Posidoniimonas polymericola: one gene and its partner. The protein of the gene in region 2 binds, or shares a complex with, the protein of the main gene of each other region. Links are inferred from orthologs where the notes say so. Each region holds a gene or a part of one and is shown on either strand. Other genes may lie near its edges.

What was found.
Region 1: the proteins of carA (region 2) and carB are in contact, whole or in part, in a solved structure (PDB 1KEE), measured with the Escherichia coli proteins. The link is inferred for Posidoniimonas polymericola from one-to-one orthologs.

What each region holds. Positions count from the first base shown.
Region 1 is NZ_SJPO01000010.1:93,194-98,706, forward strand. What follows is about bases 816-4,695. They hold carB (carbamoyl-phosphate synthase large subunit), read left to right. Parts: upstream 816-1,213; coding sequence 1,214-4,495; downstream 4,496-4,695. Other genes in these bases: Pla123a_RS18925 (sigma-70 family RNA polymerase sigma factor), read left to right, coding at 816-1,008. Outside these bases: more of Pla123a_RS18925, read left to right, coding at 1-815; Pla123a_RS18935 (hypothetical protein), read left to right, coding at 4,779-5,513. UniProt on the Escherichia coli protein: Large subunit of the glutamine-dependent carbamoyl phosphate synthetase (CPSase).
Region 2 is NZ_SJPO01000008.1:269,500-274,050, forward strand. Bases 904-3,821 are described here. They hold carA (glutamine-hydrolyzing carbamoyl-phosphate synthase small subunit), read left to right. Parts: upstream 904-1,757; coding sequence 1,758-2,885; downstream 2,886-3,821. Other genes in these bases: Pla123a_RS17095 (thioredoxin-disulfide reductase), read left to right, coding at 904-1,693; Pla123a_RS17105 (hypothetical protein), read left to right, coding at 3,159-3,782. In the rest of the region: acs (acetate--CoA ligase), read right to left, coding at 1-413; more of Pla123a_RS17095, read left to right, coding at 647-903; Pla123a_RS17110 (formylglycine-generating enzyme family protein), read left to right, coding at 3,860-4,551. UniProt on the Escherichia coli protein: Small subunit of the glutamine-dependent carbamoyl phosphate synthetase (CPSase).

The sequences.
Region 1 (5,513 bases), on a different replicon or contig from region 2:
CCGCACATGAAGCTCGTCCGCATGGCGGCGAATGGGCACGACGGTCACTTTTCGGCCCTGATGTCGGTTGTCGACCCCGGTACCGACTCAAACGGCCTCGCGGCTAATTTGGGGGGCAACCCAACGAGAGTCGTAGTGCGTGGTGAGGTGTGCGAACTTCGACAACTTGGCCCCGGGTTGCGGCCAGAATCGGCATTGGTCCTGCTGCGCTGCGTGCGGGGGCGCACCAACACGGAACTAGAACAGGCGTTGCCAAACTACATAACGGCGACGATGGTGTTGACTAGGTCCACGCTTCGGCCGGGAGAGCAGCGACAAGTTGCAAGGCTCGAAGAACAACTCCAGGATACACAACGTCAATCCGACCGCGCTCGACTAGAAGCCGAGCACCAGAGGCAGGTTGCCGAAGAACAGGTTCGAGAGATGCGGAGCCGGCTAGAGGAGCAGGCACGCCAGATCGAGGAGCTCACCAAGCAACTCAAGTTGCAAGCTCCTGGCGATAAACCAGCGCAGCACGATGAGCCGCAGGCAGAAGCGGACCGACCCGCGCTGGAAGATCTTCCGGAGGTCGCCAACTCGAAGGTGTATGTCGTGGGAACCTACAACGGACCGGAGGACAAGCCGCTGGTGGTGCGCGTCACCAAGACAGGCGAGCCGCTCACGGTGGTGCTGAGTTCTTACTACTGGCAGGACTGGAAGCTGGAGGTCGGCGAGGGGGTCGACCTGAAGCGGGTGATCGTGGCTGGCTACAACGAGCAACGCATCGACGGCGTCATCGACGGGTTGCCGGAGGGGGTCCCGTTGGACGTCTACACCTATTTCCCGACCAAGCACGCCCGCAACGATATTCGGCGGCCGGACGGGGTCGAAGACCGCGCCTTCTTCTGGGCCTACAAGGAGCACAGCCCTGAGTACTTCGACCTGGCCGACAAGCTGAGGCAGATCACCGGCCGAGAAATCGAGTCGTTCCAGGGCGACTACACGGCGCAGTCGTTCGAGATCAAGTAGGCCAAGACGCCGGCCCGTTGGTGAAGGATTCCCGCGTGGCGGGCGAAGCGGGCATGGCCCTTGCTAAGGAGGGCAAATTCCTTACCCCGGTAGCCGGTTGTCGACCCGCCCATCGGCGTGATAACTTGGAGCGATTTTACCCGCTCCAGCGGAGGGTCCCTGGGAAGCGTCCCCCCTCTGCCATCCGCCTTCCCCACTGCCGACCGTGCCACGACGCGACGATATCCACAAGATTCTGCTCCTGGGCAGCGGCCCGATTGTCATTGGTCAGGCCTGCGAGTTCGACTATTCCGGCACCCAGGCGTGCAAGGCGCTCCGCGAGGAGGGCTACGAGGTCGTGCTGGTCAACTCGAACCCGGCCACGATCATGACCGACCCGGCGACGGCCGACCGCACCTACATCGAGCCGCTCACCTGGCCGATCGTCGAGAAGATCATCGAGAAGGAGAAACCGGACGCCCTGCTGCCGACCCTCGGCGGGCAGACCGCGCTGAACCTGGCGATGGAGCTCGACCACCACGGCGTGCTCGAGAAGCACGGCGTGGAGATGATCGCGGCCAACGCCGACGTGATCGACAAGGCCGAGAACCGCGAGCGGTTCAAGGCCGCCATGGACAAGCTCGGCCTGGGCGTGTGCAAGGGCAAGACGGTCCAGACCCTCGAGGCGGCCCGCGAGTGGATCGAGCACATCAGCCTGCCGGCTATCATCCGGCCGAGCTTCACAATGGGCGGCTCGGGCGGCGGCATCGCCTACAACCGCCAGGAGTTCGATCAGATGGTCCGCCGCGGGCTGGACCTGTCGCCGACCACCGAGGTGCTGATCGAGGAGTCGATCCTCGGCTGGAAAGAGTTCGAGATGGAGGTGATGCGCGACGCGGACGACAACGTTGTGATCATCTGCGCGATCGAGAACTTCGACGCCATGGGGATCCACACCGGCGACTCAATTACCGTGGCGCCAGCCCAGACGCTCACCGACAAAGAGTATCAGCGGATGCGCGACGCGTCGCTGGCGGTGATCAGGGAGATCGGCGTCGAGACCGGCGGCTCCAACATCCAGTTCGCGATCAACCCCGAGGACGGGCGGATGATCGTGATCGAGATGAACCCCCGCGTGAGCCGCTCGAGCGCGTTGGCGAGCAAGGCGACCGGCTTCCCGATCGCCAAGATCGCCGCCAAGCTGGCGGTCGGCTACCGGCTGCACGAGCTCCCTAACGACATCACCCGCGAGACCACCGCCTGCTTCGAGCCGACGATCGACTACGTCGTGACGAAGATCCCGCGGTTCGCGTTCGAGAAGTTCCCCGACGCCAACGACAAGCTCACCACGCAGATGAAGAGCGTCGGCGAGACCATGGCCATCGGCAGCACGTTCAAGGAGAGCTTCCAGAAGGCGTTGCGGGGGCTGGAGGTCGGCGCGTTCGGCTTCGGCTGCGACCAGTCGGACCTGTGGTACGGACCCAACGGCGAGCCGGGCGAGGAGCGCCCCGACGAGGAGGAGATCCGGGCGCAGTTGGCCTCGGCCGGCCCCGACCGCATCTGGCACGTCCGCTACGCGTTCAAGCTCGGGCTGTCGGTTTCCGAGGTGTTCGAGATCACCGGCATCGACCCCTGGTTCCTCGACAACCTGCACGAGATCGTTGAGACCGAGGACGCGCTGCGCGAGTTGGTCGCCGAAGGTGGGTTCTCCTGGGACGCCATTTCCGACGCGCAGCTCCGCACGGCCAAGCGGTTCGGCTTCTCCGACCGCCAGCTCTCTACCATCTTTGGCCGCAGCGAGCTGGAGGTGCGGGCCGAGCGGATCAAGCGGGGCATCCAGACCGCGTTCAAGTCGGTCGACACCTGCGCGGCCGAGTTCGAGGCCTACACCCCGTACTTCTATTCGACCTACGAGGACGAGGACGAGACCCCGCCCAAGGCCGCCGGCGCGAAGCGGATCATGATCCTCGGCGGCGGCCCCAACCGGATCGGCCAGGGCATCGAGTTCGACTACTGCTGCTGCCACGCCAGCTTCGCGCTGCGTGAGCTGGGCATCGAGTCGATCATGGTCAACTCGAACCCCGAGACCGTCAGCACCGACTACGACACCTCGGACCTGTTGTTCTTCGAGCCGCTGACGGTCGAGGACGTGCTGAACATCTGCGACCGCGTGCAGCCGGACGGCGTGATCGTGCAGTTCGGCGGCCAGACCCCGCTCAACCTGGCGCGGGCGCTCGAGGAGTCGGGCGTGCCGATCATCGGCACCAGCGTCAGCGCGATCGAGGACGCCGAGGACCGCGAGAAGTTCGCCGCGCTGCTCGAGCGGCTCGGCCTGCGGCAGCCGGCCAACGGCATCGCCCGCACGATGGACGAGGCCCGCCGCATCGCCGGCGAAATCGGCTTCCCGGTGCTGGTGCGTCCGAGCTTTGTGCTCGGCGGCCGCGCGATGGAGATCTGCTACGACAACGCCCAGCTAGAGAAGTTTGTCGCCGTGGCGTTCATCGCGGCCCAGGGCCAGCCGGTGCTGATCGACAAGTTCCTGGAGGGCGCCACGGAGGTGGACGTCGACGCCATCGCCGACGGCGAGACGGTCGTCGTGCCCGGCATCATGGAGCACATCGAGGAGGCCGGCGTGCACTCGGGCGACTCGGCCTGCTCGATCCCGGCCTACAGCCTGCCGGGGCCGGTGCTGGCCGAGATCCGCGAGGCGACCGTTGCGCTCGCGATGGAGCTCGGCGTGAAGGGCCTGATGAACGTGCAGTACGCCGTGCGTTGGGAAGACGAGAAGCCGGTCCTCTACGTGATCGAGGTAAACCCCCGTGCGAGCCGCACGGTGCCGTTCGTCGCCAAGGCGACCGGCCTGCCGGCGGCCAAGGTTGCCGCCAAGGTGATGGCCGGCGTCAGCCTCAAAGAGCAGGGCGTCACCGAAGACCCGATCCCGGCGCACGTCTCGGTGAAGGAAGCGGTGTTCCCGTTCAACAAGTTTCAGGGGGTCGACATCGTGCTGGGCCCCGAGATGCGGAGCACAGGCGAGGTGATGGGCATCAGCCCACGGTTCAGCCTGGCGTTCGCCAAGAGCCAGCTCGCGGCGGGGACCGTGCTGCCCGAGTCGGGCAACATCTTCCTGAGCGTCGCGCCGCGTCACAAGCCGGCGGCGGTCGAGATCGGCAAGCGGCTGGCGGCCATCGGGTTCTCGATCCTCTGCACCCCGGGGACGGGCAAGGCCCTCCGCGAGGCGGGCATCGAGTGCCAGGAGGTGAAGAAGATCCAGCAGGGCCACCCGAACCTGCTCGACTACCTGGCCGACGAGAACGTCGCGCTGGTGATGAACACGCCGATCGGCAAGGGCGCCCGGACCGACGAGGGGCGCATCCGCGCCGCCGCGGTCGCGGCCGGCGTGCCGTGCCTGACCACGCTCGAGGCGTGCGAGGCGGCCACCCAGGCGATGGAGGCCCTGCGGGTCGAGGAGATGCAGGTCGAGAGCCTGCAAGAGCGGTTCAACCTGTAGGGCGCAAGACGCGAGTCGAAAACGGGGACTGGCTCGAAGCGTCGAGTGGGCCGGAACCCGGGCATCGGCAGGCCGCGCCGTGCCTGTCCCCGTTTTCGACGGACCATCGAATCACACTGTCCACCGGCGCCCCGCTTGAAAGGGGGACAGGCACGCGACCGCCGCCGCGCTTGCCCTAAGGCGAGGCCGTGCTCGGCGGTCGAGAGCCAGTCCCCGTTTCAAGCTCCCTCGGCGCTGTCATGATTAGCGGGTGAGTCGTCCTAATACTCGGAGAACCCCGGTGATGGCGGCAGAGAGCCCGTTCGACGACCACGACGAAAGTCAGTTCGTCGAGGACTGCCTGACGGAGTCTGCGTTGCCGCCGCTGCGGATCGGCCACCTGCTGCTGTGGACCGCGGTGGCGTCGGTGGTGTTCGCAGTCGTGTTCTCTTACCAGCGAACTTCCGACCAGATCGACGATCCCCGGTCGGCGCTCACGCTGATGTGGTACTTGCCGGCGAGCGCCGAGTTGTCGGCGCTGCTGGTGGTGCTGCTAGCGCGGCGGGCGGGGGTGCGAGATTGGCAGCCGGGGCACGGCCTGCTGCTGCTTAGCGGGCTCGAGGTGCTCGCCCAGCTTGTGCTGTTCGCGGTGTTTGCCGCTGCGGGTGAGGCGTCCTACTGGGTGCACTCAGTCTACCAACTGTTCCGTTTCGTGCTCGTGCTATCGGTCGGGGCGACGCTCGCCTGGCGGACGCCGGGGCGCTGGCGTTGGGTGTTCGTTTGGGCGGCGGCAGAACCGATCGCGAGGTTCTTCTCCCGACTACTGATTTACTCCTTCGTCGGCTACCAATCGGGGTACCACGGCATGGTGGCGGTTGTGTACTGCTCCATGCTGCTGCCGCAATTGGTCGCCGCTGGTTTGGTGACCGTCGGCATGCTCGGCGACCGCCGTGAGGGGAAACGCCGCCACTGGACCCACTGGATCGGTGTGGCGGGTGTCTACCTGTTTATCGTGCTGATGTTGGTCACGCTGACGGCG
Region 2 (4,551 bases):
ATGCCGAGCGACTTCATCGCGTTGGCGAAGCGGCAGACCTGCTCGAGCAGATCGGAGTAGGTGAGGGTCCGTTGGTCGCCCGGCTCGCCCTCCCAGATGATAGCGGTGCGGCCGCCGCGCCCCTCGTTGACGTGCTTGTCGACGCAGTTGTAGCAGGCGTTGGTCTTGCCGCCGACAAACCACTCGGCGTACGGCTCGTTCCACTCGAGGGTCTTGGTGAAGGGCTCGAACCAGTGGAGCTCTTCACGGCCCAGCTCTTCCCAAAACTTGACCGGGTCGTCGGCCGCCCGCTGCCACAGCTGATCGTACGCCTCGCGGGTCGGGATCCGAGCCTGCTGCGAGAACTCTGCCGGCGGCGGGAAGAGCCGCGACTCGTGCATCACGTTGTCGATCTGACCGTGGTGGTCTACCATCGAGGGCTCCGCGTAGAAAAAGAGAGGGGCGTGACTAGAGATTTGCGATTGTGTCCCAGTGCAATGCGCGTGTCAAACGAAGTGGCGCGGCGGGCCGCAGGCTGCGCAATCGAGATAGCCGACCGTTAGCGGGCGTGCGTTTTGGCGAGTTTACGCTCGCCGCCGCCGGCCCTATAATCTCGGGAATCGCTCAGCTCGAGCGGCCCCCGCCTAACTACACGGAAGCCCCCCAAGTGCCAGAACACGTCGTCATCGTTGGAAGCGGCCCCGCCGGTTGGACCGCGGCCATTTACGCCGCCCGCGCCAATCTCAGCCCGGTCGTCTTTGAGGGCGCCGTGACCGAGGAGAACCGCCAGAACGGCACCATGCCGCTGGGCCAGCTCGCGCTCACGACCGAGGTCGAGAACTTCCCCGGCTTCCCCGCCGGCGACCTCAGCGCGTACTTCAAGACGTCGCTGGCCGAGGAGCACCACTACCTGGCCGACATGCACAAGAAGGAGGGCGTGTCGGGCCCGGAGCTGATGCACCTGATGCGGCAGCAGGCGACCAACTTCGGCACGAAGGTGATCACCGACGACATCGTCGAAGTCGACTTCTCTTCGCGCCCGTTCAAGCTGACCAGCTCGCAGGGTGAAACGGTTGAGGCCCACGCGGTGATCATCGCCACCGGAGCCAAGGCGAACTACCTCGGGCTCGACTCGGAAGAAATGTACAAGAACCGGGGCGTCAGCGCGTGCGCGGTGTGCGACGGCGCCCTGCCGCGGTTCCGCAACAAGCCGCTGATCGTGGTCGGCGGCGGCGACTCGGCGGTCGAGGAGGCCGACTACCTCTCAAAGTACGCCAGCATGGTCCACCTGATCCACCGCCGCGACACCCTCCGCGCCTCGAAGATCATGGCCGATCGGGCCGAGAAGAATCCCAAGATCACCATCGAGTGGAACAGCGAGGTCGAGGAGGTGCTCGGCACCGAGAACGACGGCGTCAACGGCGTGCGGCTTAAGAGCACGGTCGACGACTCGACCCGTGAGCTTGAGGCCGGCGGCATGTTCGTCGCGATCGGCCACACGCCCAACACGCGGTTCCTCGAGGGCAAGCTCGAGATGACCGACAAGAATTACCTCAAGTGGACCGTGCCGTTCCGCACCAACACGAGCGTCGAAGGCGTGTTCGCCGCCGGCGACGTGTCGGACGACTACTACCGCCAGGCGATCACGGCCGCCGGCACCGGCTGCATGGCGGCGCTCGACGCCGAACGCTGGCTTGCCAAAGAAGGCCTGTAGTTTCCGCTCCCCCGAGTTGTCGCTCCCCCCGCACCGCGCGCGTCCCCACCACTGCCCTGTAACTATGCCCAGCACTGCTAAGCTTGCGCTCGAGGACGGCGCCGTCTTTACCGGAGTCTCGATCGGCGCCGACGGCGAGGTCGACGGCGAGGTCTGCTTCAACACCTCGATGACCGGCTACCAGGAGATCCTCACCGACCCGAGCTACTGCGGGCAGATCGTCACGATGACGTACCCGCAGATCGGCAACTACGGCGTCAACGCCGAAGACGTGGAGAGCGAGAAGCCGCACCTCCGCGGCTTCGTGGTCCGCGAGCACAGCCGTATCCAGAGCAACTTCCGTTGCGAGAGCAGCCTGAGCGAGTACCTCAAGCAGCACAATATCGTGGCGATCGAGTCGATCGACACCCGCGCCCTGGTGCGGCGGCTGCGGTCGCAGGGTTCCATGCGCGGCGTGCTCTCCACCACCGACCTGGACGACGCCAGCCTGGTCGCGAGGGCCAAGGCCTCGCCCGGGCTGGTGGGGCGGGACCTGGTGCGGGAGGTGGCCCCCCAGCAGGCGGCCGCCTGGAGCGAGCCGCTCAGCACCTGGACCCGGCTGGACGGCCTGCAGCACTCGTCGGCGGACGACTCGGCGCCGCACGTCGCGGCGCTCGACTTCGGCATGAAGTGGAACATCCCCCGGCACCTGGTCAACATGGGCTGCCGGGTCACCATCCTGCCCGGCTCTGCCACCGCGGCCGATGTGCTCGCCCTGAACCCCGACGGCGTGTTCTTGTCGAACGGCCCCGGCGACCCCGAGCCGGTCGCCTACGCGGTCGAGACCATCCGCGGGTTGCTCGGCAAGAAGCCGATCTTCGGTATCTGCCTAGGGCACCAGCTGCTGTCGCTGGCGTGCGGGGCGAAGACCTTCAAGATGAAGTTCGGCCACCGCGGCGCCAACCAGCCGGTGCAGGACCTCACTACCGGCAAGGTCGAGATCACCTCGCAGAACCACGGCTTCGCGGTCGACGCCGACTCGCTCCCCGCCGACCTCGAGGTGACGCACCTCAGCCTGAACGACCAGACTATCGAGGGCGTGCAGCACCGCTCAGCCCCGGCGTTCAGCGTGCAGTACCACCCGGAGGCCTCGGCCGGGCCGCACGACAGTCACTACCTGTTCGACCGCTTCTGGCGGATGATTAAGAACTGACGCCCGGAGTCTGCCCTCCGCTGGGCAGGCGACGCTTTCCGGGCCCGGCCACTTCTCCGGCCCGCGTGGCCGCGCCCGCCGCGTTCTTCCCGCTGCGGCGGATTCTGCCGCCGGCCGTTTGCCTGCACCCGAAACGTGACCTACGTTTCAATTGGCAGAGCGTACAGACTCATCTTGGGCAGAGTCTGACGCTAGGGCAGCCACCTTTTCGATGCGGGCGCCTTCTCGCCCGCTGGGCAACACTCTCAATCCACCCGAAGGGCGCAAACCCTTATGGCTACCATTGCGCTAGATCCGACGCGCGAATGCCTGACTTCCTGGAGCGAGCAGCACCAGCGGTTCGAGGAAGACCTGCAAGAGTCGTTCGACGCGCTGGACGCGTACCAGCGGCAGCTCGACGCCTGGCAGCAGCGGCTCGCCGGTGAGCGTGAGCAGCTCGAGCATGAGCGCGAGCGTCTGAAGGAGCAGGCGGACGCCGCGATCGCCGCGGCCGAGCAGGGCGATCAGACCGCCGAGCTCGAGGCCGAGCTGATCGCGAGCCGGCAGCGCACCGAGGAGCTCGAGCAGCAGATCGCGTCGTCCGAAACCGCGAGCATCGGCCTGCAGGGCGAGAACGCCAAGCTGACTGGCGAGCTGCACCAGGCCCAGCGGGCCGCGCAGGAGCTGGGCGTCCAGCTCGAGGCGACCCGCGCCGAGATGGCCCAGCAGAACCAGCACTGGTCGGGCGAGTTCAGCCGCGTGGTGAAGATGCTGGAGCAGCAGCAGGCCGCCCCGGCAGCCGACTTCGCGCCGGCCGCGGTCGCCGCCCCCGCGGGCGCCAGCGACCCGGTGCTCGGGTCGGTCGTCGCGCAGTTCAGCAAGCTGCGGCAGCAGCGGGCCGAGCGTGGGCTGAAGTAAACACGTCACGCACAAGTCTCGACTCAGCGTCCTGGCCTCCCCTCCTTCCGAATCACCACCTCCCACGAGGCTCACCCTTGTCTGCAGCCATCCTCTCACCCCTGCGGGGCTGTCTCCGCTGGCGGGAAGTCCTCGACAGCGAGGCCACCATCGGCGCCGCCGGTGGCGCGTTGCTGTTCATCGGCATCGCTTGCGGACAGCCTGTGCTGGCCGGGGCCGGCGGCGTTGGCGCCTGCATGGTCGCCCGCAACCTGATCAAGCGTGGGCTCGAGTCCCGCGGCGTCGGGTGGGGCGAGCAGCGGCCGGGCGGCGTCCGCGTCGCCGACGGTGGCGAGCCGCCGGAGGAGCCGACCCCGCCGCGGCCCCGCCGCAACAGCACCAACGAGAACGACCTCGTCGACGAGATGCTGGCCGACCGCCGGTACGCGCTGTTGCTCCGCCGCGAGACCGCCTGCCAGATCGAGCAGGACCAGTACCTGCGGGCGATCCGCGCGCTCGACGAGTCGATGGTGCTGACGCCGGCCGGCTCGGTGCTGGTGGGCGTCGCGGCCGAACGCGAGACCCTCGGCCACGAGGCGACCACCAGCCTGCTCGAGGCGGGCGCCGAGGCGATCGTCCGCGTCGAGCCGTGCTACCTCGACCGCTACACTGTCACCAACGCCGACTTCCAGAGCTTTGTCGACGCCGGCGGCTACGAGGCCCTCGAGTTCTGGCCCGAGGAGGCCCTGCCCGCGCTGTTCGACTTTGTCGACCGCGCCGGGGTCACCGC